Regions from separate parts of the Salinivibrio sp. KP-1 genome, predicted to be linked through region 2. Evidence: predicted binding sites of a transcription regulator. Region 2 holds the regulator's gene; each other region holds the start of a gene.
The links. The regulator CRP, encoded in region 2, controls carbon source genes, mostly activating them, when cyclic AMP is high. The targets are predictions, from matches to a motif close to TGTGANNNNNNTCACA.
Positions count from the first base shown of each region.

Region 1: the regulator CRP is predicted to act here: its motif matches at 7,798-7,813, upstream of gltB (glutamate synthase large subunit).
Region 3: the regulator CRP is predicted to act here: its motif matches at 8,139-8,154, upstream of WN56_RS05670 (CTP synthase).

Region 1 is NZ_LAQR01000002.1:209,707-220,587, reverse strand. Features, by position in the region: gene aceK (bifunctional isocitrate dehydrogenase kinase/phosphatase) at 1-184, shown strand, start outside; gene WN56_RS05455 (hypothetical protein) at 418-891, shown strand; gene WN56_RS05450 (putative 4-hydroxy-4-methyl-2-oxoglutarate aldolase) at 905-1,387, opposite strand; gene WN56_RS05445 (DUF3293 domain-containing protein) at 1,421-1,843, opposite strand; gene arcA (two-component system response regulator ArcA) at 2,278-2,997, shown strand; gene arcB (aerobic respiration two-component sensor histidine kinase ArcB) at 3,125-5,479, opposite strand; gene WN56_RS05430 (diguanylate cyclase) at 5,489-6,706, opposite strand; gene WN56_RS16525 (hypothetical protein) at 6,687-7,283, opposite strand; gene gltB (glutamate synthase large subunit) at 7,898-10,881, shown strand, end outside.
Region 2 is NZ_LAQR01000036.1:161,730-172,610, reverse strand. Features, by position in the region: gene WN56_RS09545 (ABC transporter ATP-binding protein) at 1-1,279, shown strand, start outside; gene WN56_RS09540 (TIGR02444 family protein) at 1,222-1,764, shown strand; gene WN56_RS09535 (hydrolase) at 1,748-2,764, shown strand; gene WN56_RS09530 (YheU family protein) at 2,873-3,091, shown strand; gene WN56_RS09525 (phosphoribulokinase) at 3,148-4,017, shown strand; gene crp (cAMP-activated global transcriptional regulator CRP) at 4,267-4,899, shown strand; gene WN56_RS09515 (hypothetical protein) at 5,030-5,896, shown strand; gene WN56_RS09510 (DUF1338 domain-containing protein) at 5,971-6,762, opposite strand; gene astD (succinylglutamate-semialdehyde dehydrogenase) at 6,773-8,254, opposite strand; gene astA (arginine N-succinyltransferase) at 8,256-9,278, opposite strand; gene WN56_RS09495 (aspartate aminotransferase family protein) at 9,308-10,525, opposite strand.
Region 3 is NZ_LAQR01000002.1:261,247-272,127, reverse strand. Features, by position in the region: gene WN56_RS05710 (peptidoglycan DD-metalloendopeptidase family protein) at 1-877, opposite strand, end outside; gene WN56_RS05705 (protein-L-isoaspartate(D-aspartate) O-methyltransferase) at 912-1,532, opposite strand; gene surE (5'/3'-nucleotidase SurE) at 1,618-2,355, opposite strand; gene truD (tRNA pseudouridine(13) synthase TruD) at 2,339-3,373, opposite strand; gene ispF (2-C-methyl-D-erythritol 2,4-cyclodiphosphate synthase) at 3,370-3,852, opposite strand; gene ispD (2-C-methyl-D-erythritol 4-phosphate cytidylyltransferase) at 3,849-4,565, opposite strand; gene ftsB (cell division protein FtsB) at 4,608-4,886, opposite strand; gene eno (phosphopyruvate hydratase) at 5,045-6,343, opposite strand; gene WN56_RS05670 (CTP synthase) at 6,420-8,054, opposite strand; gene mazG (nucleoside triphosphate pyrophosphohydrolase) at 8,206-9,003, opposite strand; gene relA (GTP diphosphokinase) at 9,054-10,881, opposite strand, start outside.

The sequences.
Region 1 (10,881 bases), on a different contig from region 2:
CACATTTTTACTGGTTAATCGTACCGTTGCCGACGAGTTTGATCGCCTCCACCCAGAGCTGTTCGAAGCTGGTTATTGGCAGCAACTGCAAAGCCAGGTAAAGGCCGGGCATTTTCATGATGTGCGTCCCTACAGCGAAGAAAACCGGTTGGGACACGCGACGCTCTCACCAAAAACGGCCTAATATTTGCTCAGTCATCATGTGTTAACCGCACAAAGGCGATTCACCGCCTTTGTGCGCCAATAAAGTGGCAAATCGTCAATATATTGGCAGTTTAGTCTATTGGCCGTTATCGGCACGCGTGAGGAGAGAGACAAAATTCGGCAACGGTATCTATTTTTTGTCTACACTGATCACAACGCATCAGCGTCTTCTAAGACTGAGCTAAGCCTAAAAAGAACAATGAGGCACAGGATTTGAGTATAAAACAACTAGGACTGTTGACCCTCGTGTTACAAGCTGTGGCAGCGCCTGCGTGGGGCCAACCGTTAACTTGGCAAACGCTGCCAGCTGGGACAGCTGATCACTTCTTTATTCAGTCTATCCCATCGGCCACACAAGGTTTTGATAGCTGGACCATTCAGTCAGGCTATCGTTACCCACTCAGTAATGTATCTGTTTATATGGGCACGCAACTGAAAAGCGAAAACGACCAACACACCACGCAACAAGGGTTGTTAAGCGGGATTGAGTACCGTTTTACCGACAAGCTGCGCCTTTCGAGTCAAATTAGCCGCGATAATGACGATACCCTGATCAATCAGTGGGGCGTCAGCAGTCGCTACCAGTTGAGTGAGTCAATTGATGTGAATGCCGGGCTAGATGTCGAGTTTCGTCCCGAAACCTCCCCCGAATCGATTTACCAACTCGGGGTTGGGTTGCACTTTTAACCCGCCGCCCAGATTAACTGATCAGTGGCTCTGCACACACAATCACGCCATTTAGATCGGCATACAGATAATCACCTGCCCTCACAGACACGCCGTTTAACGCTAACGCGACATCCACATCGCCCTGATCGCGTTTTTGCGTTTTTATCGGACAGACACCCAGAGCCTTAATTCCGATCGGCAAGGTCGCTAGCGTCGCCGCATCGCGAACCGGCCCAACGATGACGACGCCTGCCCACCCATTATCAACAGCGCTTTGTGCGATAAGATCGCCCAGCAAGGCTCTATCCATCGCACCAGAGCCATCCACTACCAGCACCTGGCCCTCACCTGGGGTAGCCAGCATCGCCTTCACTTTGGAATTATCCTGATAGCAACGTACTGTACGAACTTGGCCTTCAAAGCAGCAATGAGCGCCATAGTTCTGCCACTGCAGTGGGATCCATTGCACCGCCTCCGGGTGGTTGTCACATAAGTCCGGCAATTTATCGTCCATGATGCCTTTCTCCTTTTTCGTTGTGGGAAAGAGTTAGCGAGTGGCTGCCGTGAACAAGGATGAAAAACGCACGTTCAGTGATTGCGGTGTGAACGCATCCATCAAAACAGGCAACAACCATAAACTATCATTCTCTACCCAATAGATGGCATTTTGTTGCCATTGTTGCGCCAATAACATGGCTTCGTGCTTATCCACAGCAACCGCAAAACCCGGCTCATACCAACTCCCATCCGGCGCCCCACCATTCATTGGCCAATAGCGTATCCCTTGTTGTGTCATTGCACTTTCAAGCTGAGCATTACGCGATTGATTCTCTTTCTCAGATAAAGGTTGGCTACGCGGATTAAATGCGGTAAGAATAGCAAATGCTTCGGCATCTGGCGCTTGAGGAGCGTGAAACGCGATCGATTGGTAAGTTTTCCACAATTCTTGCTGGTTATCAGGATCACACATTGTTTACACCTACTCGTAACGCATACTATGCTTAGTGACTAATTATGCGTCATTATTCAGAAAGTTAAGTTAAAACGCGTCGCTAACTGACATTTAACATGCTTTTGATTGGGGTCAATAAAGGATGAAAAAAATCATCAACCCTTATCCTAATATATTGTTAGCGTGCTGTTAAATGAATACAATTGGCGATAATTAATGGATATCAGAGTGATTGGCTTGGTGGTGCACTCATACTGCCACGCCCCGTCTTAAGCTGGAACTCACGGTGCGTTGTCTAGCATCGACGAACACTTCTCTATGGATGGCGTGCCATATGTTAGTTGCGAGGTTCGCGGTAGACACTCCTCGCATTTTTGTAAATTTTTTTCACAGGCTAGACAGTCTAGACTGTGAAGTGCAACCGGATTCTATTTAGATATTAGGTATCGCCAATGCAAACCCCGCAAATTCTGATTGTAGAAGATGAACAGGTCACACGTAACACGCTGAAAAGTATCTTTGAAGCGGAAGGTTACAATGTGTTTGAAGCCAGCGATGGCGACGAAATGCATCAAGTCCTGTCTAACCATCATGTTCACTTAGTGATCATGGATATTAACTTGCCAGGTAAAAACGGCTTGTTGCTCGCGCGCGAATTGCGTGAACAAGGTGACATGGCGCTGATGTTCCTCACTGGGCGTGACAATGAAGTCGACAAGATTCTCGGGCTCGAAATCGGTGCCGACGACTACATTACCAAACCATTCAACCCACGCGAACTGACTATCCGTGCGCGTAACCTGCTCACGCGAGCCATGAGCAGTGTCAACGACAGCGAAGAAAAGCGTAACGTCGACGTGTATGTCTTTAACGGTTGGACACTCGACATTAACAGTCGCTCGCTCATTAACCCAGAAGGGGAAACCTTTAAGCTGCCTCGCTCTGAGTTCCGCGCCCTGCTTCACTTCTGTGAAAACCCAGGCAAAATTCAGACGCGTGCTGAGCTGCTTAAGAAAATGACGGGTCGTGAACTTAAGCCGCACGATCGTACCGTGGATGTCACGATCCGCCGGATCCGTAAACATTTCGAATCGCACAATGACACACCAGAGATCATTGCGACCATCCATGGTGAAGGTTATCGCTTCTGCGGTGAAATCGAAGAGCAATAAAGAGTCGTTGAGAGACGGTGCATGGTTTAAAGACTGCGTGTCGAACTCAAGAAAAAGGCGCCGATTAAGGCGCCTTTTTTCTCTTTGTCGCTTGCTGGTTTCTCAGTGGGCTCGCCAGCCAGAAGCGCTACGCTTGCTCGTCTAACCACGCTTTGAGCACATCCAGATCGTGCTGATAGCCATCTTTGATTTCATCAATCCAATCCGCAATGTTCTCCCACCACGCGGGGAGGTCGGGTGACTGTGCTTTTTGCGCCACTTTTTGAATATGCTTGAGTCCCACCGACCCTGCAGCGCCTTTAATTTTGTGCGCTTCAGAAACAATGCCTTCTTGATCTCGTGCCGTCATATTCGAGTCGAGGATGGCGATGTACTCTGGCATGGTTGACTCAAACATCTCAATGCTTTGTTTCACAGGGTCTATACCCACTAACTCCACATACCCAGTGAGCATATCCATATCGAGCAGCCGCTCTGCTTGTTCATTCGCGATAGGACGGCTCGGCGCGGGCTCATTCACACTCTCGACGTCTGTCACCATGTTTGATGACAAAGCATACTGCTCAATCACCTGGTTAAGCGCACTCACACTAATGGGTTTGCTGATCGCATCGTCCATTCCGTTGGCAAGATAGCTATTTTTGTCATTAATAACATTGGCGGTCAGCGCAACTAAAGGTGGCAGTTGCGCATACTGCTCTCGCCAAGTAGCCGCGATATCAAAACCGGTCATATCGGGCAGTTGAATGTCGAGCAGCGCCAGATCAAACGCGTCTGGCGAGAACACATCTAACGCCGACTGCCCATCGCGAGCGACGGTCACCTGGTGCCCCAAACTCTCAAGCAAGCTGGTAGCAACAGTAATATTGAGCTCAATATCCTCCACCAATAAAATACGCAGCCTGCTTTCCACTGGGGTGAGTGCCGGTGTTTCGTCTTCTCCAGGCTCACTCAATGGCACCTTGACGGTAACCGTAAAGGTACTCCCCTCGCCCTCTTCACTGTCGAGGGTAATATCCCCCCCCATCAAACGGGCCAATTTGCGCGATACCGCCAAGCCAATACCTGTCCCAACGGCATGTAGGTTTTCCCCTGCCTGTTTAACTTGGTAATACATGGCAAAAATCTTGTCTTGTTCATCCGCGGGGATCCCGATACCACTGTCTTCAACGTCAAAGCATAAATGGGCTTGGTCACCGTCCACTTCCGCACTGACTGTAATGATCACACAGCCTTGCTTGGTAAACTTGACCGCATTACCGACGAGATTCCATAGGATTTGCCGCAGCCTCGTCGTATCAACCGCCACATAGTCAGGGAGTTCGGTCACTCGCTCAAGTTCAAAACGTAAGCCCTTTTGCTCGGCCATCAACCCTGAAATATTGTCGATTTCGGTAACAAACTCATTTAAATCCACACTGGTGGGATGCAGAGAAAGACGTTTGCGATCAGATTTGTCTAAATCAATGATGTCGTTAAAAATATTGCCCAACGTGATCGCACTGACATAAATCGTCCGCAGATAATTACGTTGCTTATCATCCAAGTTTGACTCCAGCAACATGCGGCTTAGGCCAACAATCCCATTGAGCGGGGTGCGCAATTCATGACTAATGGTGGAAATAAACGCTGTTTTTTCTCGGCTCGCTTTTTCAAGCGCATCTTGGTAGCGCTTACGCTCGGTAATTTCTCGCCCAAAACCAAGCAGCCCAAGGTGCCGCCCATCTCGGGCAAAGAAAGGCACTTTGCGCAATTCAAAATAGGCTTTGCGCCCGTCTTGATATTCAAGCCATTGCTCATAGGTTATCGACACATTGGCGTCAAACACTTGCTGGTCGGTTTCGACCACTTTTTCAGCGATATCTTCGCGATAAACGTCCCAAGGTGTCAGCCCTTTGAGCGTTTTCTCGTCATAACCGGTTAGCTCTTCCATCGCTCGGTTACAACCCGAGAACTGACCATCAGCGTTGCGGTAATAAATCAAATCCGGGGAAGCATCAATGAAAGAGCGGAGTAAGGCGGTTTGCTCCGCCAGCTCCAACTGCGCTTTTTCACGCTGATAAACTTCATTTTCAAGATCTTTAATCGCCTGCTGCCGCGCACTCTCCGCTTTCTCACGCTCTTCTATTTCCGAGTTGAGTTGCTCAATATTTTCGGTGAGTTGGCGGTTAAGGCGCATATCACGCGCACGCATTTCTTCCAGCTTAGAAACCAGTTTTGATAACCGCTGACGAGACTCCTCCAGTTGATCAACCACCACCGACAAAAAATAAACCGCCCACGGCGTGATCACCAGTCCAAAGAAAACCGAGCGAATGATATCAATATTTTGAACCGTGCCCTCAAGGACTAAGGTAATCCCCACTTGCACCACTACCGCGAGCGCCACGAGCGCCAAAGCCAGTAGCATGCTAAAGCGCACTATGCCTAACTTGACCAGCAAGTCGACGTAATATTGGGCAAGGACTTTAAGTTGTTTCATATAGGCTTATTAACCGCCAGATTCGAAGTGAATTGATTCAGCCACCGAGGCTCGTTGCTTGTTTGATGGGCGAGAATGAGAGGCACCTTGCAGCACACTCACACGATTGCGGCCATGTCGCTTGGCTTGATATAACGCACGATCCGCGCATTGTACCAAATCGCCATAATCTTGATCCGGCGCTGGGATCATACACGCCGCCCCCAGGCTCATCGTCAGTTGCTGGGTGGATGCCGCGTCCAAGTGTTCGATGTTCGCCGCTAATATCGCTTGCCTCGCCCGTTCAGCCACATCCAACGCGCCGTTTAGCCCTGTCTGTGGTAAGACAATCGCAAATTCTTCCCCCCCATAACGGGCAACCATATCCATCGGGCGATGAACGGACGATTTTAGCGCCTTGGCCACTTGCTGTAAGGCCCAGTCACCCTGCTGGTGGCCATAGTGATCGTTGTAAAGCTTAAAATGATCTATATCGCAAAGAATAAACGCCAAGGGGGTCTGCTCTCTGGCGTGTGAACGCCACAGCGTGCTCAATTGCTCGTCAAGACTGCGTCGGTTAGCCACTTGAGTAAGGCTATCAACAAAGCTGAGCTCCTGCAGTGCCATGATGGCATCGGCTAACTGTTGTTGTGTCTCTTTCCGTTCGGTAATATCACGTGCCATCAGCAGCACAGCCGGTGCCAACGTGACCGGATCTTGAATGCGTGACTTGGTCACCTCATACCAAGTTTGCTCACCCGTATCCGTTAAAATGACATCTTCATAGGTAATGGTTCCACCCGTTTCTAGCACCTGTTTATCACGCGCTTTGTGTTGATCAAATATCTCCGGATCTACCACATATTGCGCCGGTGCATTCTCGAGCGCTTCAATGGTGGTACCAAGCGCATCGGCATACGCTTGATTACACGCCAGGTGATAATAGTCTTGATCAAAAATACCGATAGGGTCGACACTCGCTTGGAAAATCGCACTGAGCAAGTTACTTCGCTGCTCCAGCACTTGCTCAACCGAGTGACGCTGTTGTGCTTCTTTTTGTAACCGCTCCTGCATCTGGTGCCAATTGGTCACATCATGGCTAATACTCAATGTGCCTATCACTTCCTGCTTATCATTTTTAAGCGTTGTGATATTCGTTTCCAATAAGCAGCTCTGATCATGATGTTGTGTCGCCCAGGTACGTACTGTTCGCGGCTCGAAAAGCGGCTCACCGGCTTGCCAAAGCACTGCTTCCTGCTCCTCGGCCCTGCCAGAAGCGGTCAAAGGCGGCGTTCGTACCCACCACGTTTCCCTCAACATCTTGAAAGCATACGAGCTCCGCCAAGGAATTAATCACGCTTAAAAGCACACCTTGTTCTTGTTGCTGCAGGTGCCATTGCGTGTTGGACTCAGAGGCAGAAAATGAAATGAGCCAGGCACGCTTGCCGCGACAGCGGATCGGCAAGCCAGATAAGGTCACCTCAACCCGCACCCGATTCGCGCCCGGGGCTCTGACTTTGGCTTCAACATTAGAAAATGGCTGAGGCCAACGCTGCGCCACAATAAAAGCGCGCACCGCTTGCTGCTGTTTTTCATTGGCGGTTTTAAACCGGTTGTGGCTACCTACCAGCGAAAAAGACTCCACACAAGGTGCATTGGCATACAAGATGTCACCATCATCGGCCGTGACAATCGCATGTGGCGTGTCTAACCCGGCCATGTAAACCCGCCAATCGGATAACGCCAGTGTCGCTCGACGCGCGCGCCAACCGTAGCCAAGCAAAGCGCCTAACACGAAAACCAAGCTAAAACTAAAAAACGCCATGCCACTCCTGTCTGCCTTATTACTGTCCTTGATCGTATTCACGCCCTACCTCACCGGCGACGTATTCTGCCACAGTTTTGATAGAACGCGTGATTGTCCTGTTCACAGCTTTGCGAATATCATTTGTTATTTTATTACATCAATTGACAGTGCTTTTTGCTATGAAAGAGAAAGCATATAACGCACCCTTCTTTATTCATCATCAAAGCTAGAATATCTACTCGAATTCGCCTTTTATTTAATAATTATTTAACAAAATGGCATAATTGCGAATAGATATTATTCATCAAAAAAACCACAATAAATACTTTTATATCAGTCATTTACAATAAAGACATGCTTCTATTGCTATGCATAAAGGATGCATATAAAAATTTGACCTTTGCAAGGTTTACCGTTAATTTGGAAGGTCGCTGAATAGCGCTTTGCCTGTGTATTCTCTGTCAATCCATCGATAAAACAGTGAGTTAGAGTGTAAATCACCGACTTTTCTCGTTAAAAAATCACAACATAACGAGCGCACAGTCACAAAGCGAATCTGTTCAGAGTGGTCAGGAGGATCACGACAATAAATGCAATCACTGCGCGTAACGCAGTAGCAAGGGAGAATTGCAATGTCGCTGTACAACCCAATGCTGGAAAAAGATAACTGTGGTTTTGGCCTTATCGCCCATCAAGAGGGGGAGCCCAGCCACAAACTGGTTCGTACTGCTATCGCTGCACTTGACCGCATGACCCACCGAGGTGGCATCAACTCTGACGGCAAGACAGGCGATGGTTGTGGGCTACTACTGCAAAAGCCCGACCGCTTTTTCCGCCTTATTGCTGAGCAAAACCAATGGAAGCTGAGCCGTCTATATGCGGTCGGCATGATTTTTCTCAGTGCCGATCCGGCAAAAGCCCAACAAGCCAAACAACGCTTCGAGCAAGAAATCAACGCTGAAACGCTATCAGTGGTGGGATGGCGGACCGTACCGACCAACCCAGATGTACTCGGGGATATCGCCAAACAGTCTCAACCGGTCATTGAACAAGTGTTTATCAATGGTCCAGCAGGCTGGCGCGCACGCGATTTAGAGCGACGCCTGTATATTGCACGTCGCCGTGCAGAACAAGCCTTGGCAGACGATGCTGACTTTTATGTCACCAGCCTATCTACACAAACCATTGTTTACAAAGGGTTGTGTATGCCAGCGGATCTGCCTCGTTTTTACACCGATCTCGCGGATCTGCGCCTAGAGTCATCTATCTGCTTGTTCCACCAGCGTTTCAGTACCAATACTCAACCACGCTGGCCGCTCGCACAGCCCTTTAGATACCTTGCCCACAACGGCGAAATCAACACCATTGAGGGGAACCGTCAGTGGGCACGCACACGTGCATACAAATTTAACTCCCCTTTGTTGCCTGACTTACATCAAGCCGCCCCGTTTGTGAATGAATCAGGGTCTGATTCCTCAAGCCTCGACAACATGATGGAAGTTTTTCTCGCCGGCGGGATGGATTTATTCCGGGCTATGCGTTTACTGGTGCCGCCCGCGTGGCAAAATCACCCAGACATGGATGATGAACTGCGCGCATTTTATGACTTTAACTCCATGCATATGGAGCCATGGGACGGGCCGGCGGGAATCGTGATGTCAGACGGCCGCTATGCCGCCTGTAATCTTGACCGCAACGGCCTGCGTCCAGCGCGCTATGTGGTTACCAAAGATAAGTTTATTACCCTCGCCTCCGAGATTGGGATCTGGGATTACGCGCCTGACGAAGTGTCAGAAAAAGGCCGCGTGGGCCCGGGTGAGCTTTTAGTGATCGATACCCGCGAAGGGAAGATTTGGCACTCAGGTGAAATCGATGATGAGCTAAAAAGCCGTCATCCGTATCGTGAGTGGCTGGACCAACATGTCCGTCGTCTCACACCGTTTGAAGACTTAGATCCTGACACCAGTGAAGGCAGCCGTAACCTTAAAGACGCCCAGCTTAAGACCTATCAAAAGCTGTTTGGGATGTCGAATGAGGAAGTGGATCAGGTCGTCAAAGTGCTGGGCGATATTGGCCAAGAAGCCACTGGCTCCATGGGTGATGATACGCCAATGGCGGTACTATCGTCGCGTCCACGCTGTGTGAGCGATTACTTCCGGCAAAAATTTGCCCAGGTGACTAACCCACCGATTGATCCGCTGCGCGAGAACCACGTGATGTCTCTGGCCACCTGTATTGGCCGTGAAATGAATGTGTTCTGTGAAACCGATGGGCACGCCGAGCGGGTCGCGTTTAAGTCTCCGGTTCTTTTGTTCTCGGATCTGGTGCAACTGCTCGAGCTAGACGATACCTATTATCGCAACAGCATTTTAGATATTAATTACGATCCGAACGAAAAAGATCTTCATCAAGCCATCCTCGATTTATGCGATCAGGCCGAGCGTTGTGTCCGTGATGGCACCGTTCTTGTGGTGCTCTCTGACCGCAGTATCAATAAAGATACGCTTCCGATTCCTGCGGCAATGGCGGTCGGTGCGGTGCAAAAACGCTTGGTTAACCAAAACCTACGCTGTGATGCCAACATCATTATCGAAACCGGCAGTGCTCGCGACCCCCATCAATTTGCGGTGTTACTCGGGTTTGGTGCCACGGCGGTTTATCCTTACTTAGCCTATGAAACACTGGCGAACTTGGTCGATATTGGCGCCGTCGATAAGCCGTATCGCGATGTGATGGTCAACTTCCGTAATGGCATTAATAAAGGCCTTTACAAGATCATGTCAAAAATGGGGATTTCGACCATTGCCTCTTACCGTTGCTCGCAGTTGTTCGAGGCGGTTGGCTTGCACCAAGATGTGATTGAGCTTTGCTTTAAAGGCGTGGCTAGCCGCATTCAAGGGGCCAATTTTGATGATTTCCAACAAGATTTGATCAACCTATCTCGCCGAGCATGGATCAAGCGTAAACCGCTAGAACATGGCGGTCTGCTTAAGTATGTCCACGATGGTGAATACCACGCGTATAACCCAGATGTGGTGACCAACTTGCAAAGCGCGGTGCGATCTGGCGAGGCCATGGATTACAAGACCTACGCTAAAACCGTGAATGAGCGTCCTGTGGCAACCTTGCGCGATTTAATGCAACTGAAAAAAGCGGCCTCACCGGTTGCGCTCGAGCGTGTCGAGCCGGCAACGGAGCTGTTCAAACGGTTTGACTCGGCGGCGATGTCTATCGGTGCCTTGAGCCCGGAAGCGCACGAAGCGCTGGCTATTGCCATGAACCGTCTTGGTGGCCACTCAAACTCCGGCGAAGGGGGCGAAGATCCACGTCGTTTCAATAGCGAACGCAATTCACGCATCAAGCAGATTGCATCGGGCCGTTTTGGCGTCACCCCGCACTATCTGACCAATGCGGATGTGCTGCAAATCAAGGTCGCGCAAGGCGCGAAGCCCGGAGAAGGTGGACAACTGCCTGGCCATAAGGTGACAGCAGAAATTGCTAAACTGCGTTTCTCCGTCCCCGGCGTGACCTTGATTTCGCCACCGCCGCATCATGATATTTACTCGATTGAGGATTTAGCCCAGCTGATCTTCGATCTCAAACAAGTTAATCCGCA
Region 2 (10,881 bases):
TCATATTGAGCATCAACAACTTAATGAATACACCGGTAATTATTCTGACTTTGAGCAGATGCGCGCGCAAAAATTGGCCCAACAACAGGCGCAGTACGAAAAGCAACAAAAGCAAATTGCCCACATGCAATCGTACATTGACCGCTTTCGCTACAAAGCGACCAAAGCCCGCCAAGCGCAAAGCCGGATTAAAGCGCTCGAGCGCATGGAGAAAGTATTGCCCGCGCAATACGATAATCCGTTTAGTTTTACCTTCTTCACACCGGATGCCTTACCCACTCCCATTTTAATGATGGACAAGGTGGCGGCCGGTTATGATAAGACGCCCATTATTGAAAACATTCGCCTTAACCTGGTGCCGGGGGCGCGCATTGGCTTACTGGGGCGCAATGGTGCGGGTAAGTCGACCCTGATTAAACTCCTCGCGGGCAGCTTACCCGCCATGGCGGGCGAATTAACCTATTCACAAGGGGTGAAAATTGGCTATTTTGCCCAACACCAACTCGATACGTTACGCATCGACGATACACCACTTCAGCACTTAAACCGGTTGGCTCCCACCACCGCTGAGCAAACCTTGCGTGATTTTCTCGGCCGGTTTGGCTTTCAAGGCGACAAGGCGCTCGAGCCTATTGGCCCCTTCTCTGGCGGAGAAAAAGCCCGCCTTGTGCTCGCCTTACTGGTCTGGCAAAAGCCGAACTTATTGTTACTTGATGAGCCAACCAACCATCTGGACTTGGATATGCGCCAAGCGCTGACACTTGCTTTACAGTCCTACGAGGGCGCGATGGTGATTGTCAGTCACGATCGCTTTTTGCTGCGCGCCACCACCGATGATTTGTACTTGGTCGACAATGGCGCAGTGCTACCCTTTGATGGAGACTTGAACGATTATCATCGCTGGCTGACCGATCAACAGCGCGCCGATCGCGCCGAGACCAAAAAACAAGCGGCCGCGGAGAAAACAGCGCCGCAACAAACACAGATGGATCGCAAAGCGCAAAAACGCCGCGATGCCGAGTTACGCAAGCAAACCGCGCCTTTGCGGAAAAAAATTGACAATCTCGACACACAGATAGAGCAACTCTCTGCCATTATCACTGACGCAGAAAATCAGTTGGCGGACCCTGACATTTATCACACTGATAATAAGGCGCAACTCACGGCGCAATTGCAACGTCAAGCGGATGCCAAATCGACGCTCGAAGAGGTGGAACAAGAATGGATGGAGCGACAAGAAGAGCTGGAAGCCCTGGAGGCGACATTCAATCAAAACTAACCCCTGGGATGGCGAACCCCGCCGACCTATGGCAGTTTTGTTTACATCATTATGGCAAGCCAGAGGTGAAGCAAGCTTGCCTCAGGCTCCAAGACGAGCATCAAGGCAACGTCAACCTTGCCTTATTACTCGCCTGGATTGAACAGCACGGCTATGGTCTTGCGCCCGAGAGCCTCACACAACTGAAGCACGCATTGAGCCGCTCTGAGCACTTACTGATTGCTTACCGTCATTTACGGCGTGACATCAAGCCGCGTGTCGGGAGTGGGCAATATAAAAAAATGCTTAACTTCGAGCTCAGCTTAGAAAAATTCCAACAGCAAGATTTAGTCGATGCCCTGAATCGTCAAACCTGGCTCACGGACACCGCCTCTCCTCTCGCCTACTATTGCCGTCAGTTGTCACCATCAGCACGCAACCTATACACATCACTGAAGGTGACACCCGCCGAGGAACAGGGAAGCAACCATGATGACACCGTTTAAACCCATTCCCAGCGCGCGGAATGCGCACCTGCAAACCTTGTTGCCTCGCTTTCTGCGTCGTGCCCCGCTTTTCACCCCTCGCTGGCAGCAATTTGACCTGCCCGATGGCGATTTTGTTGATCTGGCGTGGACGCATCAGCCGCAACCTGGACAACCGATTGTTGTTTTATTCCATGGCTTAGCAGGCAGTTTTGACAGCCCGTATGCCAACGGCTTGCTCGCGGCCTTCCAACGCCAAGGTTGGTGCGGCGTGGTGATGCACTTTCGCAGCTGCAGTGGCCGCCTCAATCGTGCCGCGCGAACCTATCACTCGGGAGAAACCCAGGACGCGCGTGCCTTCTTCACCCATTTGCGTCAAACCTATCCAGAGAGTCAAATTGGCGCAGTCGGGGTCTCTTTGGGGGGAAACATGCTGGTGCGTTACCTGGCCGACTATCACGATGATCCCATCGTGACCTGTGGCTGCGCCGTGTCGCCGCCACTTGATCTTGCCGCGTGCTCGATGCGTATCCAGCAAGGCTTTTCCCGTGTTTATCAAGCCTATTTATTGCGCTCGATGCGACAAACCCTAGCGGAAAAGCTCACACGGCATCAGCAAGTAGGCCGATGGCACGCGGGGGAGCGCCCGGCGATAAACACCCTGTTCGAGTTCGACCAAACCGTCACCGCTCCGCTTCATGGCTTTGACGATGCCCACCACTATTATCGCGCCTGCAGTGGTTTATCGGTGCTCGACACCATCAAGGCCCCACTGGCGATTATTCATGCCAAAGACGACCCTTTTATGACCGACGCGGTGATCCCTACGTCCCCGTTACCCGCAAACATTGATTACCAACTCACTGAGCATGGCGGCCATGTTGGCTTTGTCGCCGGTAGTTGGCGACAGCCACAGTTTTGGCTTGAGCACGCCGTCCCCCACTGGCTTGCCACTTATCTACCCGTACAATCACCTCATTCGGATCGTGTGAGTGACACGCGCACGATCAAGAAAGCGTAGAGAACCACTGCATTACGCGGAATGATCGGGTAAAATGCGAGCCAATTCACAACATTCACATCAGGCACCCTAGCATGCCATCCTGAGATCGATAAAAGGTGATGTAGTATGATGGTTCCATGGCAATCGATTCCCGACGAGACACTCACAGGTTTAATTGAGCATTTTGTGTTACGGGAAGGAACCGATTATGGTGAGCAAGAAGTCAGCTTTGCACAAAAAGTGGAGGACGTTCGCCAACAACTGCAATCCGGAGAAGCCGTGATTGTGTATTCTGAGTTGCACGAGACAGTGGATATTCGTCGTAAAGCAGCACTCGGATCCTAGCATCGCAGTACTCGCCGTATCGCGATACAAATTCAGACTGAATGACAGGGCGCGTCATGTCGGCTAAACATCCAATTATTGCGGTCACCGGCTCGTCAGGGGCTGGCACCACCACCACCTCGGAAGCCTTCCGAAAGATGTTCCAAATGATGAACATCAAAGCGGCCTGGCTAGAAGGGGACAGTTTTCATCGCTTTACCCGTCCCGAAATGGACGTCGAGATCCGTAAAGCGCGTGAGCAAGGTAAACATATCAGCTATTTTGGCCCCACCGCCAACGACTTCCCTCGGCTGGAACAGTTTTTTCGTGAATATGGTGACCAAGGCACCGGGAAGTACCGCCGCTACTTACATACCTTTGATGAAGCGGTGCCCTATAACCAAATGCCTGGTACCTTCACGCCATGGCAAGACTTGGCCGACAATACCAATGTATTGTTTTACGAAGGGTTGCACGGCGGCGTGGTCGACGGTGACGTCAACGTTGCGCAGCACGTCGATCTCTTGATTGGTATGGTCCCCATCGTCAACTTAGAGTGGATTCAAAAATTTGTCCGTGATACGCGCGATAGAGGCCATTCTCGTGAAGCGGTGACCGACTCGATTGTGCGCTCAATGGATGATTACCTGCACTATATCACCCCGCAGTTTTCTCGCACCCATATCAACTTTCAGCGCGTTCCCACGGTAGATACCTCAAACCCATTAAATGCCAAAGGGATTCCGTCTTTGGATGAAAGCTTTGTGGTGATCCGCTTTCGTGGCATGAAAAACGTCGACTTCCCTTATCTGTTGCAAATGATCACCGGGTCGTTTATGTCGCGCCATAACACCTTAGTGGTGCCGGGAGGAAAAATGGGCTTTGCAATGGAATTGATCATCCGTCCATTGATCCAGCAATTGATAGAAAAAGGCAAGATTGGCTGAGGCGTAGCGCATTCATGATGTATTACTTCTCAAGCCGTGATCTTAGCCACGTTTTTGCCAGTTTTTTAGGCGGTTGGCCTAGATCAAAATCAAGAAATCACCAACAAAAAAAGATACACTCTTGTTAACATACAGTGAGCTTGTAGCCCGCGTTCAGACTTCGTATTCTGTGCAATGATCTGATGGGTTACCCCTCAGACAAAGATAGGACGTTGTTGCCGGGCAACACATGCAGAGGAAATAAGTTATATGGTTCCAGGAAAACCTCAAACAGACCCTACACTCGAGTGGTTCCTTTCACATTGTCATATTCATAAGTATCCGTCGAAAAGCACGCTTATCCATGCTGGTGAAAAGGCGGAGACCTTGTATTACATCGTGAAAGGGTCTGTGGCCGTACTGATCAAAGATGAAGAAGGCAAGGAAATGATCCTGTCTTACCTTAACCAAGGTGACTTCATCGGTGAGCTCGGGCTTTTCGAAGAAGACCAAGAGCGCACTGCTTGGGTACGCGCCAAATCACCGTGTGAAGTGGCAGAAATTTCATTCAAAAAGTTCCGCCAGCTTATCCAAGTGAATCCTGATATCTTGATGCGCTTGTCCTCACAAATGGCGCGCCGCTTGCAGGTAACGAGCCAAAAGGTGGGGGATCTTGCCTTCCTGGACGTCACAGGGCGCATTGCGCAAACCCTGTTGAACTTGGCGAAGCAGCCTGATGCCATGACGCATCCTGATGGTATGCAGATTAAGATCACCCGTCAGGAAATTGGCCAAATCGTTGGCTGCTCACGCGAAACAGTGGGACGTATCCTTAAAATGCTTGAAGAGCAAAACCTCATTTCCGCACACGGTAAAACCATCGTGGTATACGGCACACGCTAATCGCGCCGCTCTCTGTATCACCAACCGACGCCCTGGCGTCGGTTTTTTTATCTCCATTATCTGGCAAGCACGCGGATTGCTTCTACACTCAAAACGACATAGTTAACATAAAATTAACAAGGTGTCGTTTATGAAAAAACTCATGGTTACCCTCACCGCCTTCGCGCTCTCTGTGTTTTCAGTCCATGCTGCGTCCAATACGACGATTGTCCACCCCGAGCCACGCGCCGGCTCGGCCCTTGATCTCTATGCCATTGAGCTCATCGAGTTTCTTGCCGAAAAGTCGGGAGAATCTGTTACCTTACAAGCCTTTGACGGCCAAATTGGCTCTCAATCTCGTAAGGTGGAAATGCTCAAGCAAGGCAAGCTCACCGTCGACTGGCTTGGTGCCGACCGTACACTGGAAGCTGAATTGATCCCCGTTCGCTATCCCGTGTTTCGTGGCTTACTCGGCCATCGCCTGTTTATTACCAATCAAGCCACCGAGCCCCAACTTGCTCAGATAAGTAGCGCGAGTGACTTGCAGTCTCTGACTATGATTCAGGGACAAGGTTGGGCCGACGTCAAGGTGCTTAACTCAGCGGGATTTCGCGTACGTGAAATATCGAGCTTTGAAAACATTTTCAAAGTGGTTGATACGGGCCGGGCCGATCTCTTCCCTCGTGCCTTGATTGAGCCTTTTAGTGAATTAGCCGAGCGGCCGCAATACGGTAATCTGTTAGTTGACCCACACCTGATGCTGATCTATCGCTTCCCAATGTTCCTGTTTGTGTCTCCGCAACATGCTGACGTCGCCGAGATGTTGAATAGCGCCTTTGAAACGGCATACCAAGATGGGTCATTCATCGAGTTTTTCAATAATGCGCCTTTAGTTAAGGAAACCTTTGAAAAGGCGAACATTGGTGAGCGTACTGTCATCCGAGTCGACAACCCGCATTTAAGCAACGAAACACAAGCGATTCCAGACACGTTTTGGCTCGACATCGAGACCCAATAGACGATAAAAAAGGGAGCGTATCACACACTCCCTTTTCATAGGGCGTCGCCCCATATTCGTTCAAGAACGAATAACTAGTGGGTGCTTTCAAAGATTTTGTCTGCCGAAGCAGCCACAAAACCTTGGTAAAGTTCACCATTGGGCAGGACATAACGCTTGGCAAACTCGTAAAAGCCACCCGGGATGGTTTGCGTGCAATCGGAGAAAGTAACGGGCACGCGGTCAGCCATGGTGGAGGATTGCTCCAGATACACAGATGCATCCCCTTTGACTTCCCCGCCTGACTCGTTAATCGCAAAGCCATTATCGCGCAATCGGTTGTTCACCGAGAGGCAATCATCATGCGCATTCAGCTGATTCACACTCACGGTAAAATGGTTCGCACCATAACCGTGTGCCGCCACCCAAGACGCATATTCACTCTCTTCGGCAAGCGTTTGATAGGTTGCCCAATCAATATCCCATAGGCGGCCCTGATGGAGAAAATCGCTGCCTGTAAGTGACGACGCATCAACTTGTGCCACCAGCTTCTCAACAATCGCCTGAAGCGCGGGCGAGCATTGCTCGACCATCAATTCACTGATAAAGACTTTCGGCATCAAGGGATCGGGGTGCTCAAAATGGCAGGCATTGAGCTTTTTCGCTTCAAAGGTATAGTCACCTTTTTGCTGATACCCCAAGGCGAGAAATGGACGCGCGAGTACCTTTAGCCCAACCTTAGGCAAACCAAATGTCCGTAAGGCAATATGATCATTGATCAAAGGTTGCCCTTCCTCTAATAAGGCATGCACCTTATGTGCCGAAGGGCATAGGCGGTTGATGTAGTCCTGCCACAGTTTGTCGAATAACGCTTGGCCACTGTCCATGTTGCTCTCCTTAGTCCTGTTGAGTCGGTATACCGGGGGCGAACGTCTCGGGAAGCATCACCTGCTCGCCCTCCATGGATGCCATGGGATAAGCACAATAATCTGCCGCGTAATACGCGCTAGGGCGTAAGTTCCCCGAAGCACCTGGCCCACCAAATGGCGCATCGCCACTGGCTCCGGTCAATTGACGGTTGCGGTTAACAATCCCTGCACGAATATGGTCAAGGAAATACTGCCATTCACCATCGTCTTCACTGATAAGCCCGGCAGACAATCCATAACGGGTGTCATTGGCTTTGGTGACCGCATCGGCCATATCCTGGTAACGCTGCACTTGCAACAACGGGCCAAAATACTCTTCATCCGGTAAGTCTTGGATACCACTGACATCCAAGATCCCTGGCGAGATCACCGCATCATGCTGATGTTCACACTCAATCACTGGCTTCGCGCCCAGATCAACAAGCTTTTGTTGTGTCGCCAGGATGCCTTCCGCTGCCGCCACTGAGATCTGTGCGCCCATAAACGGAGCCGGATCATCAAACTGACCGCCTACACGCACGGTTTTTGTCCATTGAGCTAGGCGCGTCAAGATCTTGTCACCCACTTCCCCCTCAGGCAACAGCAAGCGGCGCGCACAGGTACAGCGTTGACCGGCGCTAAGATACGCTGACTGAATGATGGTATACACGGTGGCCTCTAAATCACCAAACTGATCACTGACCACCAAGGGATTATTTCCCCCCATTTCAAGTGCGAGCATCTTATCAGGCTGACCGGCAAACTGGCGGTGGAGAATATGGCCAGTATTGGCGCTACCGGTAAATAGCAGTCCGTCGATGCCGCGCGCTTGCGCTAGAGCCTCACCGGTATTACGGCCACCTTGCACCAAATTGATAAGGCCATGTGGCAGCCCCGCCTCTAGCCAATACGCCAGTGTTTTCTCCGCCACTTTCGGCGTCAACTCTGACGGCTTGAATACCACACTGTTACCGGCTAAAAGCGCAGGCACAATGTGACCATTGGGCAGATGACCCGGGAAGTTGTAGGGACCAAAGACCGCCATCACACCTAACGGGCGGTGGCGCAACACCGCTTGCGTGCCATTGACGTCCTTCTCGCGTGAGCCCGTTCTCTCGTGGTAAGCGCGTAATGAGATCGCCACTTTTCCCACCATGGCACCGACTTCGGTTTTGGTTTCCCAGAATGGTTTGCCCGTCTCTTCCGCAATGGTGCGCGCTAAATCATCCGTATTCGCTTTCACTATCTCGGCAAAGCGCTCAACCAGCGCTTGGCGCTCGGCAAATTCAGTATTACGCCAACGAAGAAAGGCTTCACGTGCGGCGCTAACCGCTTGTTCAACCTGGGGACGCGTCGCTTCTTCACCTTGCCAAATACACTGACTATCAAAGGGATTTTGCGAGGTCATCACCTCGCCCTCGCCTTTCACCCATTCACCGTTAATCAGATGGCCTGCTGATTGCTTTGTCATCTTATCCCTCCATGGCAATCAAACGCAGCTGATCGCCTTCTTTTACATTCAATGCGTCTGCTACCGCGGGGCTGATCACCACCTGATTGGTTTCATGATCCACCGCCGCTTTCGCCGCCGTGGCGCGGAAACCGGCAAAGTCCGTGTTCGATATCAAATAGTCCTGCGCGCTGCTGTGCTCTCTTACGCTTGCCGAGGCGTTAAAAGAATGACGCACGGATTCGATATTGTGACGTAAGCATTCCACCGTGGGGCCGGCATCAAAGATGTCGACATAACCACGGCACGAAAAGCCTTCTTTTTCCAACAAGCGCAACGCTGGGCGGGTATTTGGGTGCACTTGCCCGATCACCGCTCGCGCCTCCTCACTAAGCAGGCTCACGTAAATCGGCAATTTTGGCATCAGGTCAGCAATGAAGCCTTTCGCCCCAATCCCGGTGAGGTAGTCAGCCAACGTGAAGTCAATGTTAAAGAAGTTATCCTTCAACCATTGCCAAAACGGCGAGTTCCCCTCGTCGTCAGACACACCACGCATTTCAGCAAAGACCACGTCTGCGAAACGCTCTGGAAATTGTGCCAACATCAAAAACCGACACTTGGACAAGAGCTTGCCGTTTAGGCCGCCACGAAACTCAGGGCGCATAAACAAGGTGCAGATCTCTGTCGTGCCGGTGTAGTTGTTGCCAAACGTCAGCACTTCCACGATGTTATGCACATTCAGTTTGCGCGACGAGTGCACCACCTTCGTCAGGTGGTAACTGTAAAATGGGTTGTCGAGGCCAATCGCGGCCTCGATGCCTGTTGTCCCAGCAATTTCACCCGTTTCTACATCTTCAGCGACCATCAAGTAGCCTTCCGGGCCAGGCTCTGTCACCTTTTTGGCAAAACTTTCTAGCGAATTATCAATTCGCCCTTGTAGCAAATCGGCATCCACCGGCAACGAGGTAAACCCATGGCCGGACGCTTCCGCACACAACATCAGTGCATCAAAATCTGATGCACGGATAGGCCGAATAACTAACATCTCAAATCCCTCCGAGTGTATGAGGTCGCTTATCCTGCAACGACCTTCGCAATCGCGCGCTCTAGACGTGCCATCCCTTCTTCAATATCAGCTTTGGTAATCACCAATGAGGGGGTAAAACGCACCACATTTGGGCCGGCGACTAATACCAACAGGCCTTCTTCACCCGCGGCAACCAAAATATCGCGGGCACGGCCTTCCCAGTCTTGATTCAGTGCCGCACCGAGTAGCAGGCCTTTGCCACGGACTTCACTGAAGATACCGTACTTATCGTTAATCGCTTCTAAACCGTCACGGAACCATTGCTCTCGCTCAATCACACCGTCTAAGACTTCAGGTTTGGTCACTTCATTGACCACCGCTTCTGCCACGGCACATGCCAGTGGGTTGCCGCCATAGGTAGAGCCGTGAACGCCAGGTTTCATATGCGCCGCGAGACGTTCGGTGGTAAGCATGGCACCAATGGGGATCCCGCCACCTAATGATTTAGCGGTCGCCAGAATGTCCGGCTCGACCCCTGATTCTTGATAGGCATAGAAGGTGCCAGTACGGCCATTGCCGGTTTGGACTTCGTCGAAAATCAACAACGCATTGTGCTTATCACACAGCTCGCGCACGGCCTGCAAAAAGCCTGCCTCCGGTGGCACGATGCCGCCCTCACCTTGCAATGGCTCCATCATCACCGCACAGGTGCGATCGGAGATATGGTCGGCCAATGCGGCGATGTCGTTGTAGGGAAGGTGGGTCACATCGCCAGGCTTGGGGCCAAAGCCATCGGAATAAGCGGGCTGTCCCCCTACCGTGACGGTAAAGAAGGTACGACCGTGGAAACCTTTGGTGAAAGCGATGATTTCACTTTTGTGCTCGCCGTGCTCTTCTTTTGCCCAGCGACGCGCCAGTTTCAGTGCGGCTTCGTTCGCCTCGGCGCCTGAGTTCGCGTAAAACACGCGGTCGGCAAAAGACAGCTCGGTGAGGCGTTTAGCAAGGCGCAACGCAGGGGCATTGGTCATCACATTACTCAGGTGCCACAGCTTCTGTGCTTGTTCGGTCAGTGCATCCACCATTACCGGATGACAATGGCCTAAACAGCTCACCGCGATACCACCGGCAAAATCGATATACTCTCGACCTTCCTGATCCCAGATGCGCGACCCTTTACCATGATCTGGGATCATCGGCATTGGGTTGTAACATGGCACCATGACTTCATCGAAGAGTTTACGTTCTACTTTGTGCTCCATTGTCATCACTCAATCCTTCTGTGTTTTATCTATGACGCATAGTATTTACATTATTTTAACCGCGGCAATAGCAGATTATGTTTTGTTTTCAGCAGGGTAACCGATCTCATGCAGTTTACAGAGATAGTTATGCATAAACTGTGAGCAGAGAGAAGCGCAGAGCGAGCAAGGCTATGATGCCAAATAGGCAAGACTGAAGGGAGACAACACCCAGGTTGCATAAGGTTGCAGCCATTGATAAGGCAGTCAAAAATCGCGAAATGTAAAATTAGTGATAAAGATCGCCATTTTGTGCAAGAGTGTGTAATAGCGGGCGCGACTGGGATGCCCCGAGGTAATGGCGCTTAAAACTGTCGCGCCTT
Region 3 (10,881 bases), on a different contig from region 2:
GATTGACCGATTTTCCTTTGTAGCGAATTTCAAAATGCAACCGAACACTGTTTGCACCAGAACTGCCCATGGAAGCTATTTTCTGCCCCTTTTTGACAGCTTGGCCTTCTGAAACGTAAAAACTATCGTTATGCGCATAGGCGCTTAGATAATCATCATTGTGTTTCACTATTATTAATTTACCGTAACCCCGAAGCGCACTGCCGGCGTACACGACTTTTCCATCTGCCGCTGCCTGAATGCCCTGTCCTCGTTGTCCAGCAATATCTATGCCCTTATTGCCTCGCTCTGTGCTAGAAAATCGGGACACCATCCGGCCTCTGGTTGGCCATTGCCAGCTTATCTGTTGGTTAGATGGGCTGGCGGTCCGCTTGTTAACAGCCTGTTTACTTTTTTCTTTCGTTTGACTGTACCTCGACGATGACCCCGATTCAACGCCTTTTGTGCGTTTAGTCGCGGTTTTAGACTTCTTTTTTTCCTCGAATTTGCTAGGGTTGGCGCTTTTTCTAGAAGATGCTGCTGCCACGCTCGCGCTTGCAGCTGACGTTGTGGCAGAGGCCACATTTGTCGCGCCTGATGTGGATTGGGCCACGTCAGGGCGTTGGTAGGCGGGCTTCCACAAAGCCAGTGTCTGCCCGGGATAAATGGTATAGGGAGGCTGTAGATTGTTGTGTTCGATGATGTCGTCGATATCACGATCCGTGATATAAGCGATATAGTAGAGGGTATCGCCTTTCTTCACTTCGTAATAACTGCCGCGATAGCTGCCTCTATCAACGCTGGTATAGTCTGGTGTCACGCTGGATACCGGTGCCGGCCCTCGCCAGGAACAACCAGATATAACCACTAACAGTGACAGAAAAAGCGCGATTTTCATCTGTTTTTAAACACAGCTCCATCTCTGAGACAGTTTATGCCAGCTCACCTGCCACCAGGGGAACAAATTTAACCGATTCAACCGTCTCGGTGTGAAAAGTGGTGCCTTGGCGAGTGACGCGCATCAATATTTGCTCATCATCACCAATCGGAATAAGCATCACGCCGCCATCATTGAGCTGATCGCACAGCGCGTCGGGCACGTGGGCCGCGGCCGCTGTTACCATGATCGCATCATAAGGGCCCTTCGACGGCCACCCTTGCCAACCATCTCCATGTTTTGTCGACACATTATAAATATCTAGCTGCTTTAAGCGCCGTTTGGCCAGCATTTGTAATGGTTTGATCCGCTCGACAGAATAAACATGATCAACCAAGTTAGCGAGGACCGCTGTTTGATAACCCGATCCGGTGCCAATTTCCAAAATGCGACTATCGCGTCGCAAATTGAGCAATGATGTCATCTTAGCCACAATATAAGGTTGTGAAATAGTTTGTCCCCATCCAATAGGTAACGCATTGTTACCGTAAGCTTGGTGGGTCATGGCTTCAGAGACAAATAAATGCCGAGGCACCGCCTGCATGGCGTTTAGCACATCGGTGTCAGTCACACCTTGTTGCTGCAAAAATTGAATAAGTGATTGCGCTTGACTCAACGTCTGCTTCCTTTATCACTGAGTATAAGTCTATTGAAACGGTTGCCGCCTCAATGCGGCTCACCAACGATGACGTGTTTGCCGCCTACTCACTTAACCATTGTGAAAACACGCCTAGGGTATCATGGGCGGTTAAGTCTACCTGCAGTGGCGTAATAGAAACGTACTGCGCCGCAATGGCGTGAAAATCGGTTCCCGGCCCTGCATCTTGGGTTTGACCTGGCGCACCGACCCAGTATATCGGTTTGCCCCGCGGATCGCTTTGTTTTATCACGTCTTCGGCATGATGACGGGCGCCAAGACGTGTCACTTTCCACCCCTCTAGGCTATCGATTGGCACATCGGGCACATTAATATTAATGAGGCGGTGGCTGGGCGCGGCATGGCGCTGGTTCTTGGCTAAGAATTGTTTCACTACATGCGCAGCTGTCTCAAAGTGTTGGTGACCACATAGTGAGACTGCAATAGCTGGCGCGCCCAGGAAAAAGCCCTCTGTCGCCGCGGCCACTGTCCCCGAGTAAAGCACATCATCACCGAGGTTAGCACCGTGGTTAATCCCAGTGATCACAAAATCAGGCTCCCAGGGTACCAATTGCCGTAGCGCCAAATGCACCGAGTCTGTGGGGGTCCCCTGAACCGCATAACGCTGAGGTCCAAGTTCGCGCACGCGTAAGGGGTTTTCCAATGTGAGTGAATTTGACGCGCCTGAACAATTACGATCCGGCGCGGCCACCACCACATCTGCGATGGTCGATAACGCTTCGGTCAAGGTTTGGATCCCTTGGGCATGGTAACCGTCGTCGTTACTAATCAATATTCGCATTGTGCTCTCCTTGTGGGCTCGCGACGACTAACTCTCGCATCACCGCGGTGGCAAATGCGCCCGCGGGTAAAAAGAAACTCACGGTTAAGGTGTCAGCATCGTGTGTCCAGGTCATCGCTTGCGGCAGTAAACACAACACACGACGGTCATGGCGCATGCGATTATCACGGATCACGGCTAATAGCTCAGGCTCTTTGTCGACCACCGCTTGCTCAAAGTGCTGTGCTTGCCCCTCAGTGGGCAACGCATTATCGCCGGTCAGAGGGCCGGTGATCGCAGAATGACACTGCCCTGCCTGCTCAACCAAGTACGTTTGCTGCTGCGCGTCGAGACACAGGTCACCCGCCAAGGTAGAGGTAAAGGCATCCGCCTCTATTCGTGCAGAGACGACTTGATTAAACAGCAGCGATCGGGCTGCTGAGAGATAAAAACTGCGTTTGCTTTTGTCTCGGACTTTTTTCTCTCCACGTCCCCAGGCGCGCGCCATCTCAACATTATTGCCATCACGGCCAAAGCGCTGTGTACCAAAGTAATTGGGCACGCCCTGCTCGGCTATCGCGGCTAAGCGCGGCACTAAAGCCTGTGGCGACGCCAGGTCACGAATGCAGAGCGTGAACTGATTGCCGGTCAGATCGCCAGGGCGCAATTTATGCTGATGCCGGGCTGTCCCTTCAATGCTCACAACGCCTGGATGATTTTGGACAAACGCCGCTAAATCCGGATCCGCTTTGCCTGGCAGATGAACACTGAACCATTGCTCTGTCACGGCGTGACGATCTTTAAGGCCCGCCCAGCTCACTTGCCGCGAGCTAACCCCACAGGCTTTTGCCAGCTCATTGGCGACGTATTTGGTATTTTCACCACGCTTTTTAATTCGCACTAAAAAGTGTTCACCTTGACCTGATGGGGTGAAACCCAGGGATTCTGAGACAATAAAATCGTCCGGTGACGCTTTTAACGTTCCTGACTGTGTCGGTTGGCCATGTAAGTAAGCCAAGGGCGCGAGTAAGTCTGTCATACGGCCTCTTTGTTTAATAGCACCACCGCCTCACAGGCAATGCCTTCTTTGCGTCCGGTAAACCCCAAACGCTCTGAGGTGGTGGCTTTGACGTTAACCGCATCCACCGTCACACACAAATCACTGGCGATGGTTTCACGCATTGCGTCGATATGTGGGCCCATTTTAGGCGCTTGCGCGATGATAGTGATATCTGCATTGCCCAAGCGATAGCTTTTGTCTTGTACTTTGCGGTAAACGTCGCGCAGCAGCATACGGCTGTCGGCGCCTTTCCACTCATCACTGGTGTCTGGGAAATGCTGGCCAATGTCACCGGCAGCAATCGCGCCCAACAGAGCATCACACAGTGCATGGAGTGCCACATCACCGTCCGAGTGCGCAAGCAACCCTTGCTCATAAGGCACAGCCACACCACCAATGATCACCGGGCCATCACCACCAAATTTGTGTACATCAAACCCATGTCCAATTCGAATCATGATTTGCCTTCTTGTTGTGAAAGGTAAAACTCGGCCAACCACTTATCCTCAGGGTGGGTGACTTTTATGTTGCTGGCACTGGCAGGGACCAGCACAGGCTTCCCCCCAAGCGCTTCAACGGCAGACGCTTCGTCAGTCACCTGATCGCCTGCCACATTAAGTGCCTGGATTAGCGTTTGGGTTAAAAACATTTGTGGGGTCAATGCATGCCAAAGCGCCTCACGCTCGACAGTGTGAGCCACCTGCCCTTGCGCGTCCGCACGCTTCATGGTGTCTCTAACCGGCGCCGCGAGTAAGGCGCCATCCGGGTGAGATTGCGCCTGTCTAATCAAGGCGTCGATATCGGCATGCGACACACAAGGGCGTGCGGCATCATGCACCATCACCCATTGCGTATTGACCACATCGAGTCCAGCTTGCACCGACGCGGCACGCGTCGCTCCACCCAAGACCACACGCACATTCGGACGCTCACTCAAGCGAGTGTGCGCAAAGTAGCTATCGTCAGCACCAATGGCGATGATCACGTCAGCCACGGCAGGGTGAGAGAGTAAACGCTCAACGGTATGCTCAATCAACATTTTGCCGGCTAGAGGGAGGTATTGTTTCGGGCAGCTAGCTTGCATCCTGCTGCCGACACCTGCGGCAGGTACCACGGCGCTTATTCCGGGCTGTAAAGCGGTGTTGTGCTGCAAAGGGGGTTGTTCGACCACAAGTTATCTTCTTTGGTTGTACCGCCAGTCAACGGCTGTCAGTTACTGGGATTTATCGACTAATCGGAAAAATGTCTCGTCCGGCTTTATCATGCCCAGCTCATTGCGTGCGCGCTCTTCAATCGCTTCTTGCCCACGCTTCAAATCCGCAATTTCTGCGTACATTTGCTGGTTACGCTTAACGAGTTTTTGGTTGGCTTGTTGCTGTACGGCGACATTGGCTTCAATTTGCCAATAGTCTGTCACGCCATTTTTACCCAGCCACAGTTCGTACTGCAGCCACACGAGCGTGAGAAACAGTGCAACCGATAGCAGCCTCATACCTGTACTCCTTCCAATATCGGCTCAGGGTATTCACACCCTGATTGACTAACCGCATAGGCTAGCGGATCCGCTGGCTGGTGTCATGGTTTTCCTAAATGAAAAAAGCCGCCCCGTTAAACGGGACGGCTTTTTGGCAAAAAGTGCTTAAGTGCCGATTATTGGCCTTTCACTTCTTTTAGACCATTAAATGGTGCTTTTTCACCCAGCGCGTCTTCAATACGGATTAGCTGGTTGTACTTAGCCACACGATCAGAACGGCTCATCGAACCGGTTTTGATTTGGCCTGCAGCCGTACCAACCGCCAAGTCAGCGATGGTGGCGTCTTCTGTTTCACCTGAACGGTGAGAGATCACGGCTGTGTAGCCTGCGTCTTTCGCCATCTTGATCGCCGCCAGCGTTTCGGTCAGAGAACCGATCTGGTTGAACTTGATCAGGATAGAGTTCGCCACACCTTTGTCGATACCTTCTTTGAGGATCTTGGTGTTGGTTACGAACAGGTCATCACCCACTAGCTGAAGTTTATCACCCAGCAGTTCAGTTTGGTGCTTAAAGCCATCCCAATCTGACTCGTCTAGGCCATCTTCGATAGACACGATTGGGTATTCTTCAGCCAGTTTTGCCAAGTAATGGTTAAACTCTTCTGAAGAGAAGGTTTTACCTTCACCTTTCATGTTGTAGATGCCTTGCTCTTTGTCATAGAACTCAGACGCCGCACAGTCCATCGCAAGAGTGATGTCTTTACCCAGCTCGTAGCCCGCTTGCTCAACCGCTTCTTTAATCGCAGCCAGTGCAGCAGCGTTTGATTCTAGGTTCGGTGCAAAACCACCTTCGTCACCCACGGCAGTGCTTAGGCCTTTGGCTTTCAGTACTTTTGCGAGGTTGTGGAATACTTCCGCACCGATGCGCAGTGCTTCTTTCAGGGTTTTCGCGCCAACAGGCTGGATCATGAACTCTTGGATATCAACGTTGTTATCCGCGTGCTCACCACCGTTAAGGATGTTCATCATTGGCAGAGGCATTGAGAACTGACCAGCCGTGCCGTTTAGTTCAGCAATGTGCTCAAACAAAGGCATGCCTTTCGCAGCCGCAGCTGCTTTTGCGTTAGCAAGAGACACCGCCAGGATAGCATTCGCACCAAATTTAGATTTGTTGTCAGTGCCGTCGAGATCGATCATCACTTGGTCGATATCGGCTTGGGCTTTCGCGTCTTTACCTTGTAGGGCTTCGGCGATTGGGCCGTTAACCGCTTCAATCGCTTTTAGAACGCCTTTACCCATGAAACGTGACTTGTCACCATCACGCAGTTCTAGCGCTTCGCGAGAACCCGTTGATGCACCTGAAGGTGCTGCCGCCATACCAACGAAGCCACCTTCTAGGTGTACTTCAGCTTCAACGGTTGGGTTACCGCGTGAATCGATGATTTCACGGCCTAGAACTTTAACGATCTTAGACATTGTGATTCCTCTCGTCTGTCATTGTTTTTAAAAATAAAAGCGGCTGCCTACGTTCAGGCGACCGCTCGAATCTCGGTTATAGCTCACCGCGCTGTTTTTTGCCTGCCGCCGCAACAAACCCGGCAAACAGTGGGTGGCCATCACGTGGTGTCGACGTGAATTCTGGGTGGAACTGGCACGCAACAAACCATGGGTGCTCAGGGTTCTCGATGATCTCCACCAGCTTTTTATCTGCAGACAAGCCTGAGATTGAAAGCCCCGCTTTTTCTAGCTGCGGACGCAATAAGTTGTTCACTTCATAACGGTGGCGATGACGCTCGTGGATCTGCGTGTTGCCATAAAGCTGGTGTGCTTTAGACCCTTCCGTAAGATGACAAAGCTGTGCGCCAAGACGCATGGTACCGCCCAGATCAGAGGTTTCACTGCGCTCTTCCACTTTGCCTTCTTCATCCACCCACTCGGTGATCAGACCCACCACTGGGTATTTACTCTCTTTGTTAAACTCGGTCGAGTTTGCGCCTTCCATACCCGCGACGTTACGCGCGTATTCAATCAGGGCAACCTGCATTCCTAGGCAAATGCCGAGATAGGGCAGTTTGTTTTCACGCGCATATTGTGCCGCTAGGATCTTGCCCTCTACACCTCGGTCACCAAATCCACCTGGTACCAAGATAGCATCCAAGTCTTGCAGCATTTCCGTGCCACGTGTTTCAAGATCTTGCGAGTCTACATACTTGATGTTGACGGTGAGACGGTTTTTCAACCCACCGTGCTTCAACGCTTCGTTGACAGACTTATACGCATCCGGCAACTCGATATATTTACCCACCATACCAATGGTCACTTCGCCCATTGGGTTGGCTTCTTCGTAGCTGACCTGTTCCCACTCTGACAGGTCAGCTTCCGCCGCTTCAATGCCAAAACGGCTGCAAACCAGATCATCCAGGCCTTGAGAGCGGATGAGTGATGGGATTTTGTAGATAGAATCTACGTCTTTCATGGTGATCACGGCTTTTTCTGCCACATTACAGAACAGCGCAATTTTCGCGCGCTCATTGGCCGGGATCGGGCGCTCACTACGACACACCAGTACATCAGGCTGGATACCAATCGATAGCAGCTCTTTCACCGAATGTTGCGTTGGCTTGGTTTTCACTTCACCCGCGGCCGCCAAATAAGGGACCAGAGTCAAGTGCATAAACATGGCATGTTCGCGGCCGACTTCAACGGTCAGCTGGCGAATCGCTTCTAAAAACGGCAGCGACTCAATGTCGCCCACTGTCCCGCCGATTTCGACAATGGCAATATCGTGACCTTCACCACCGGCGATGATGCGGTCTTTGATCGAATTGGTGATGTGTGGAATCACCTGAATGGTGGCTCCCAGGTAATCTCCACGGCGCTCTTTGCGCAGTACATCCGCATACACACGACCAGAGGTAAAGTTATTACGCTTGGTCATTTTGGTGCGGATAAAGCGCTCGTAGTGGCCGAGATCAAGGTCGGTCTCTGCGCCGTCTTCCGTGACGAATACTTCCCCGTGCTGGGTAGGGCTCATTGTCCCTGGATCCACGTTGATATAAGGGTCGAGTTTCATGATGGTGACGTTAAGGCCACGCGCTTCAAGAATGGCTGCCAATGAGGCTGCAGCAATACCCTTACCGAGGGAGGATACAACACCGCCCGTAACAAAAATGTAGTTCGTCGTCATGCTAAACCTGAGAGTTGGATTTAGAGGAAATTAATGAAGTTCTGGACGGGACATTATGATACCAGACCCCATTGACTCCCACAATGTGAAAGCTACCACACACCCTGGTGTTTTTAATTGTCACAAATCAATTATGCCAATTACAGGATATTTACTTATTCGCCTTTTTGACGGCCTGCCATGCCGATTCTAGTTCATCTAGCTGACATTGTTGAATGTTTTTTTCATTATCACGTAAGTGGTTTTCAACCTTACGAAAGCGAGATTCAAATTTTTGGTTGGCACGGCGTAGGGCTTGCTCGGCATCTGTCCCTAGGTGGCGAGCCAAATTTACCACCGCGAATAACAAGTCCCCGACTTCTTCCTCCACACGTGCCTGATTGACAGAAGTTTGCGCCAGCTCTTGCTCGACTTCTTCAATCTCTTCCCGCACTTTATCTATCACAGGGGCGACAGTCGGCCAATCAAAGCCCACACGCGCACAACGCTTTTGCAATTTATACGCTCGTATTAAGGCGGGTAAGCCTTGTGTCACCCCATCGAGCACACTTTCCGGTTGCACAGAGGACGATTTCTCGGCGCGCTCTTTCGCTTTGATACCTTCCCAATCTGGTGCCATTAAAGGCTTTCCCTGCGCATCTTTGGGACCAAAAACATGAGGATGACGACGGATGAGTTTGTCGCAAATGCCGCGCACCACATCCTCAAAATCAAAATGGTTTTCTTCCCGCCCCAATTGACTGTAGAACACAATTTGAAAAAGTAGGTCACCGAGCTCATCTTTTAGGTCTGACCAGTTTTCACGTTCAATGGCATCCGCCACTTCATAGGCTTCTTCTAGCGTATGAGGCACGATGGAGGCGAAGTGTTGCGCGTTGTCCCAATCACAACCTTTGTCGGGATCACGTAAGGTCGCCATAATGGTCAGTAATTGCTCGATAGGAGCCATAAAAGCATTCCTTCTAAAAAAACGCCCTGTCGAGACAGGGCGAAGGATGATTAGCGAAGACGTTTGGCCTCGACCACATCTTTTACTTGTTCAAGCCGGTTAACCACGCGGCTCAGGGTGTCGAGATCGGAGATTTCTAAATCAAAATCCATAATAGACATTTGTTTTTTGTAATCCACGCGACTTTGCATGCCCGCTACGCGTGCTTTTTCATTGCTGAGCACGGTATTGATGTCTTTGACCAACCCGGTACGCTCATTGGCAGATAAGCGGATCCGCACATGGTACTGACCAATGTGCCCTTTACCCCAAACCGTGGCAATAATGCGCTCGGGCGCGTGATGACTCAGTTCGTTGAGTTGCTCACAATCAGCGCGGTGCACAGAGATACCCCGCCCTTGGGTGACAAAACCTTTGATCTCATCACCGGGTAATGGCTGACAACAACGCGCAAGGTGAGTCATTAAGTTATCAACCCCCTCCACAACCACTGCATCACGGTGCGCCTTGCCCGTATTCGGCTTTTGCTCACTTTGTTGCAGCTTCTCTAAAAGCTGTTGCTCTTCTTCTTCAAGACTTGGCTTGTTAATCAGGCCATTGATATGGTTAACCACCTGATTAATACGCAAATCACCGCTACCAACTCCCGCGTAGAGCTCATCCAGTGTATTCACATTAAAGCGTTTGAGCGCGAGTTGAGCGTCTTTGCTGGTACCACCGATTTTTTGCAGCTCAGTATCCAAAATCTCTTTACCCGCGGCAATGTTCTTATCTTTATCCTGTTTGCGGAACCAAGCATTGATTTTGGCGCGTGCCCGGCTCGAATTCACAAAGCCATGGCTGGGGTTTAGCCAATCTCGCGAGGGGTTGGGCTCTTTTTGAGTAATGATTTCTACCTGGTCGCCCATTTGAAGGTGATAAGTGAACGGGACAATACGCCCTTCCACTTTCGCTCCGATACACCGATGCCCTACCTCGGAGTGAATATGGTAAGCAAAATCCAACGGCGTGGCGCCGCTGGGTAAGTCCACGACATCGCCGCGCGGGGTAAAGGCATAAACCCGGTCGTCAAACACTTGGCTGCGCAGCTCATCGAGCATTTCACCCGAGTCTGACATTTCTTCTTGCCATGCCAACAGTTTACGCAGCCAGGTAATTTTCTCGTCGTACCCACTGCGCCCACTGGCCGCCCCTTCTTTATACTTCCAGTGTGCGGCGACTCCAAGCTCTGCATCATCGTGCATTTGTTTGGTGCGGATTTGAATTTCTACCGGTTTACCTTCCGGCCCCAGCACCACAGTATGAATGGATTGATAACCATTGGGTTTCGGGTTGGCGACGTAATCATCAAACTCTTTGGGCAGATGGCGGAATTTGGTGTGCACGGCCCCTAACGCGGCGTAACAATCTTGTAGCTCTTCTGCGATGATGCGTACCGCACGCACGTCAAACAACTCGTCAAACTGCAGGTTCTTTTTCTGCATTTTACGCCAGATGCTGTAAATGTGTTTGGGGCGACCATAGACTTGCGCATTGATGTTGGACGCTTCCATCGCCTGCTGCAGATCGTCGACAAAATCAGTGATGTAGTTTTCGCGATCAATCCGTCTTTCCGCGAGTTGCTTGGCGATTTGTTTGTAGGTTTGCGCATGCTGGTAACGGAACGCGTAGTCTTCCAACTCCCACTTTAACTGACCAATACCTAACCGGTTAGCCAAGGGGGCATAAATGTTGGCGCTCTCTTTTGCCGCTTGTTGGCGGACAGATTCCTCCGCCTCTTTCACTTCGCGTAAATGACAGATGCGCTCCGCCAGCTTGATCACCACGCAGCGAAAGTCTTCCACCATCGATAACAGCATACGACGTACGTTATCAACC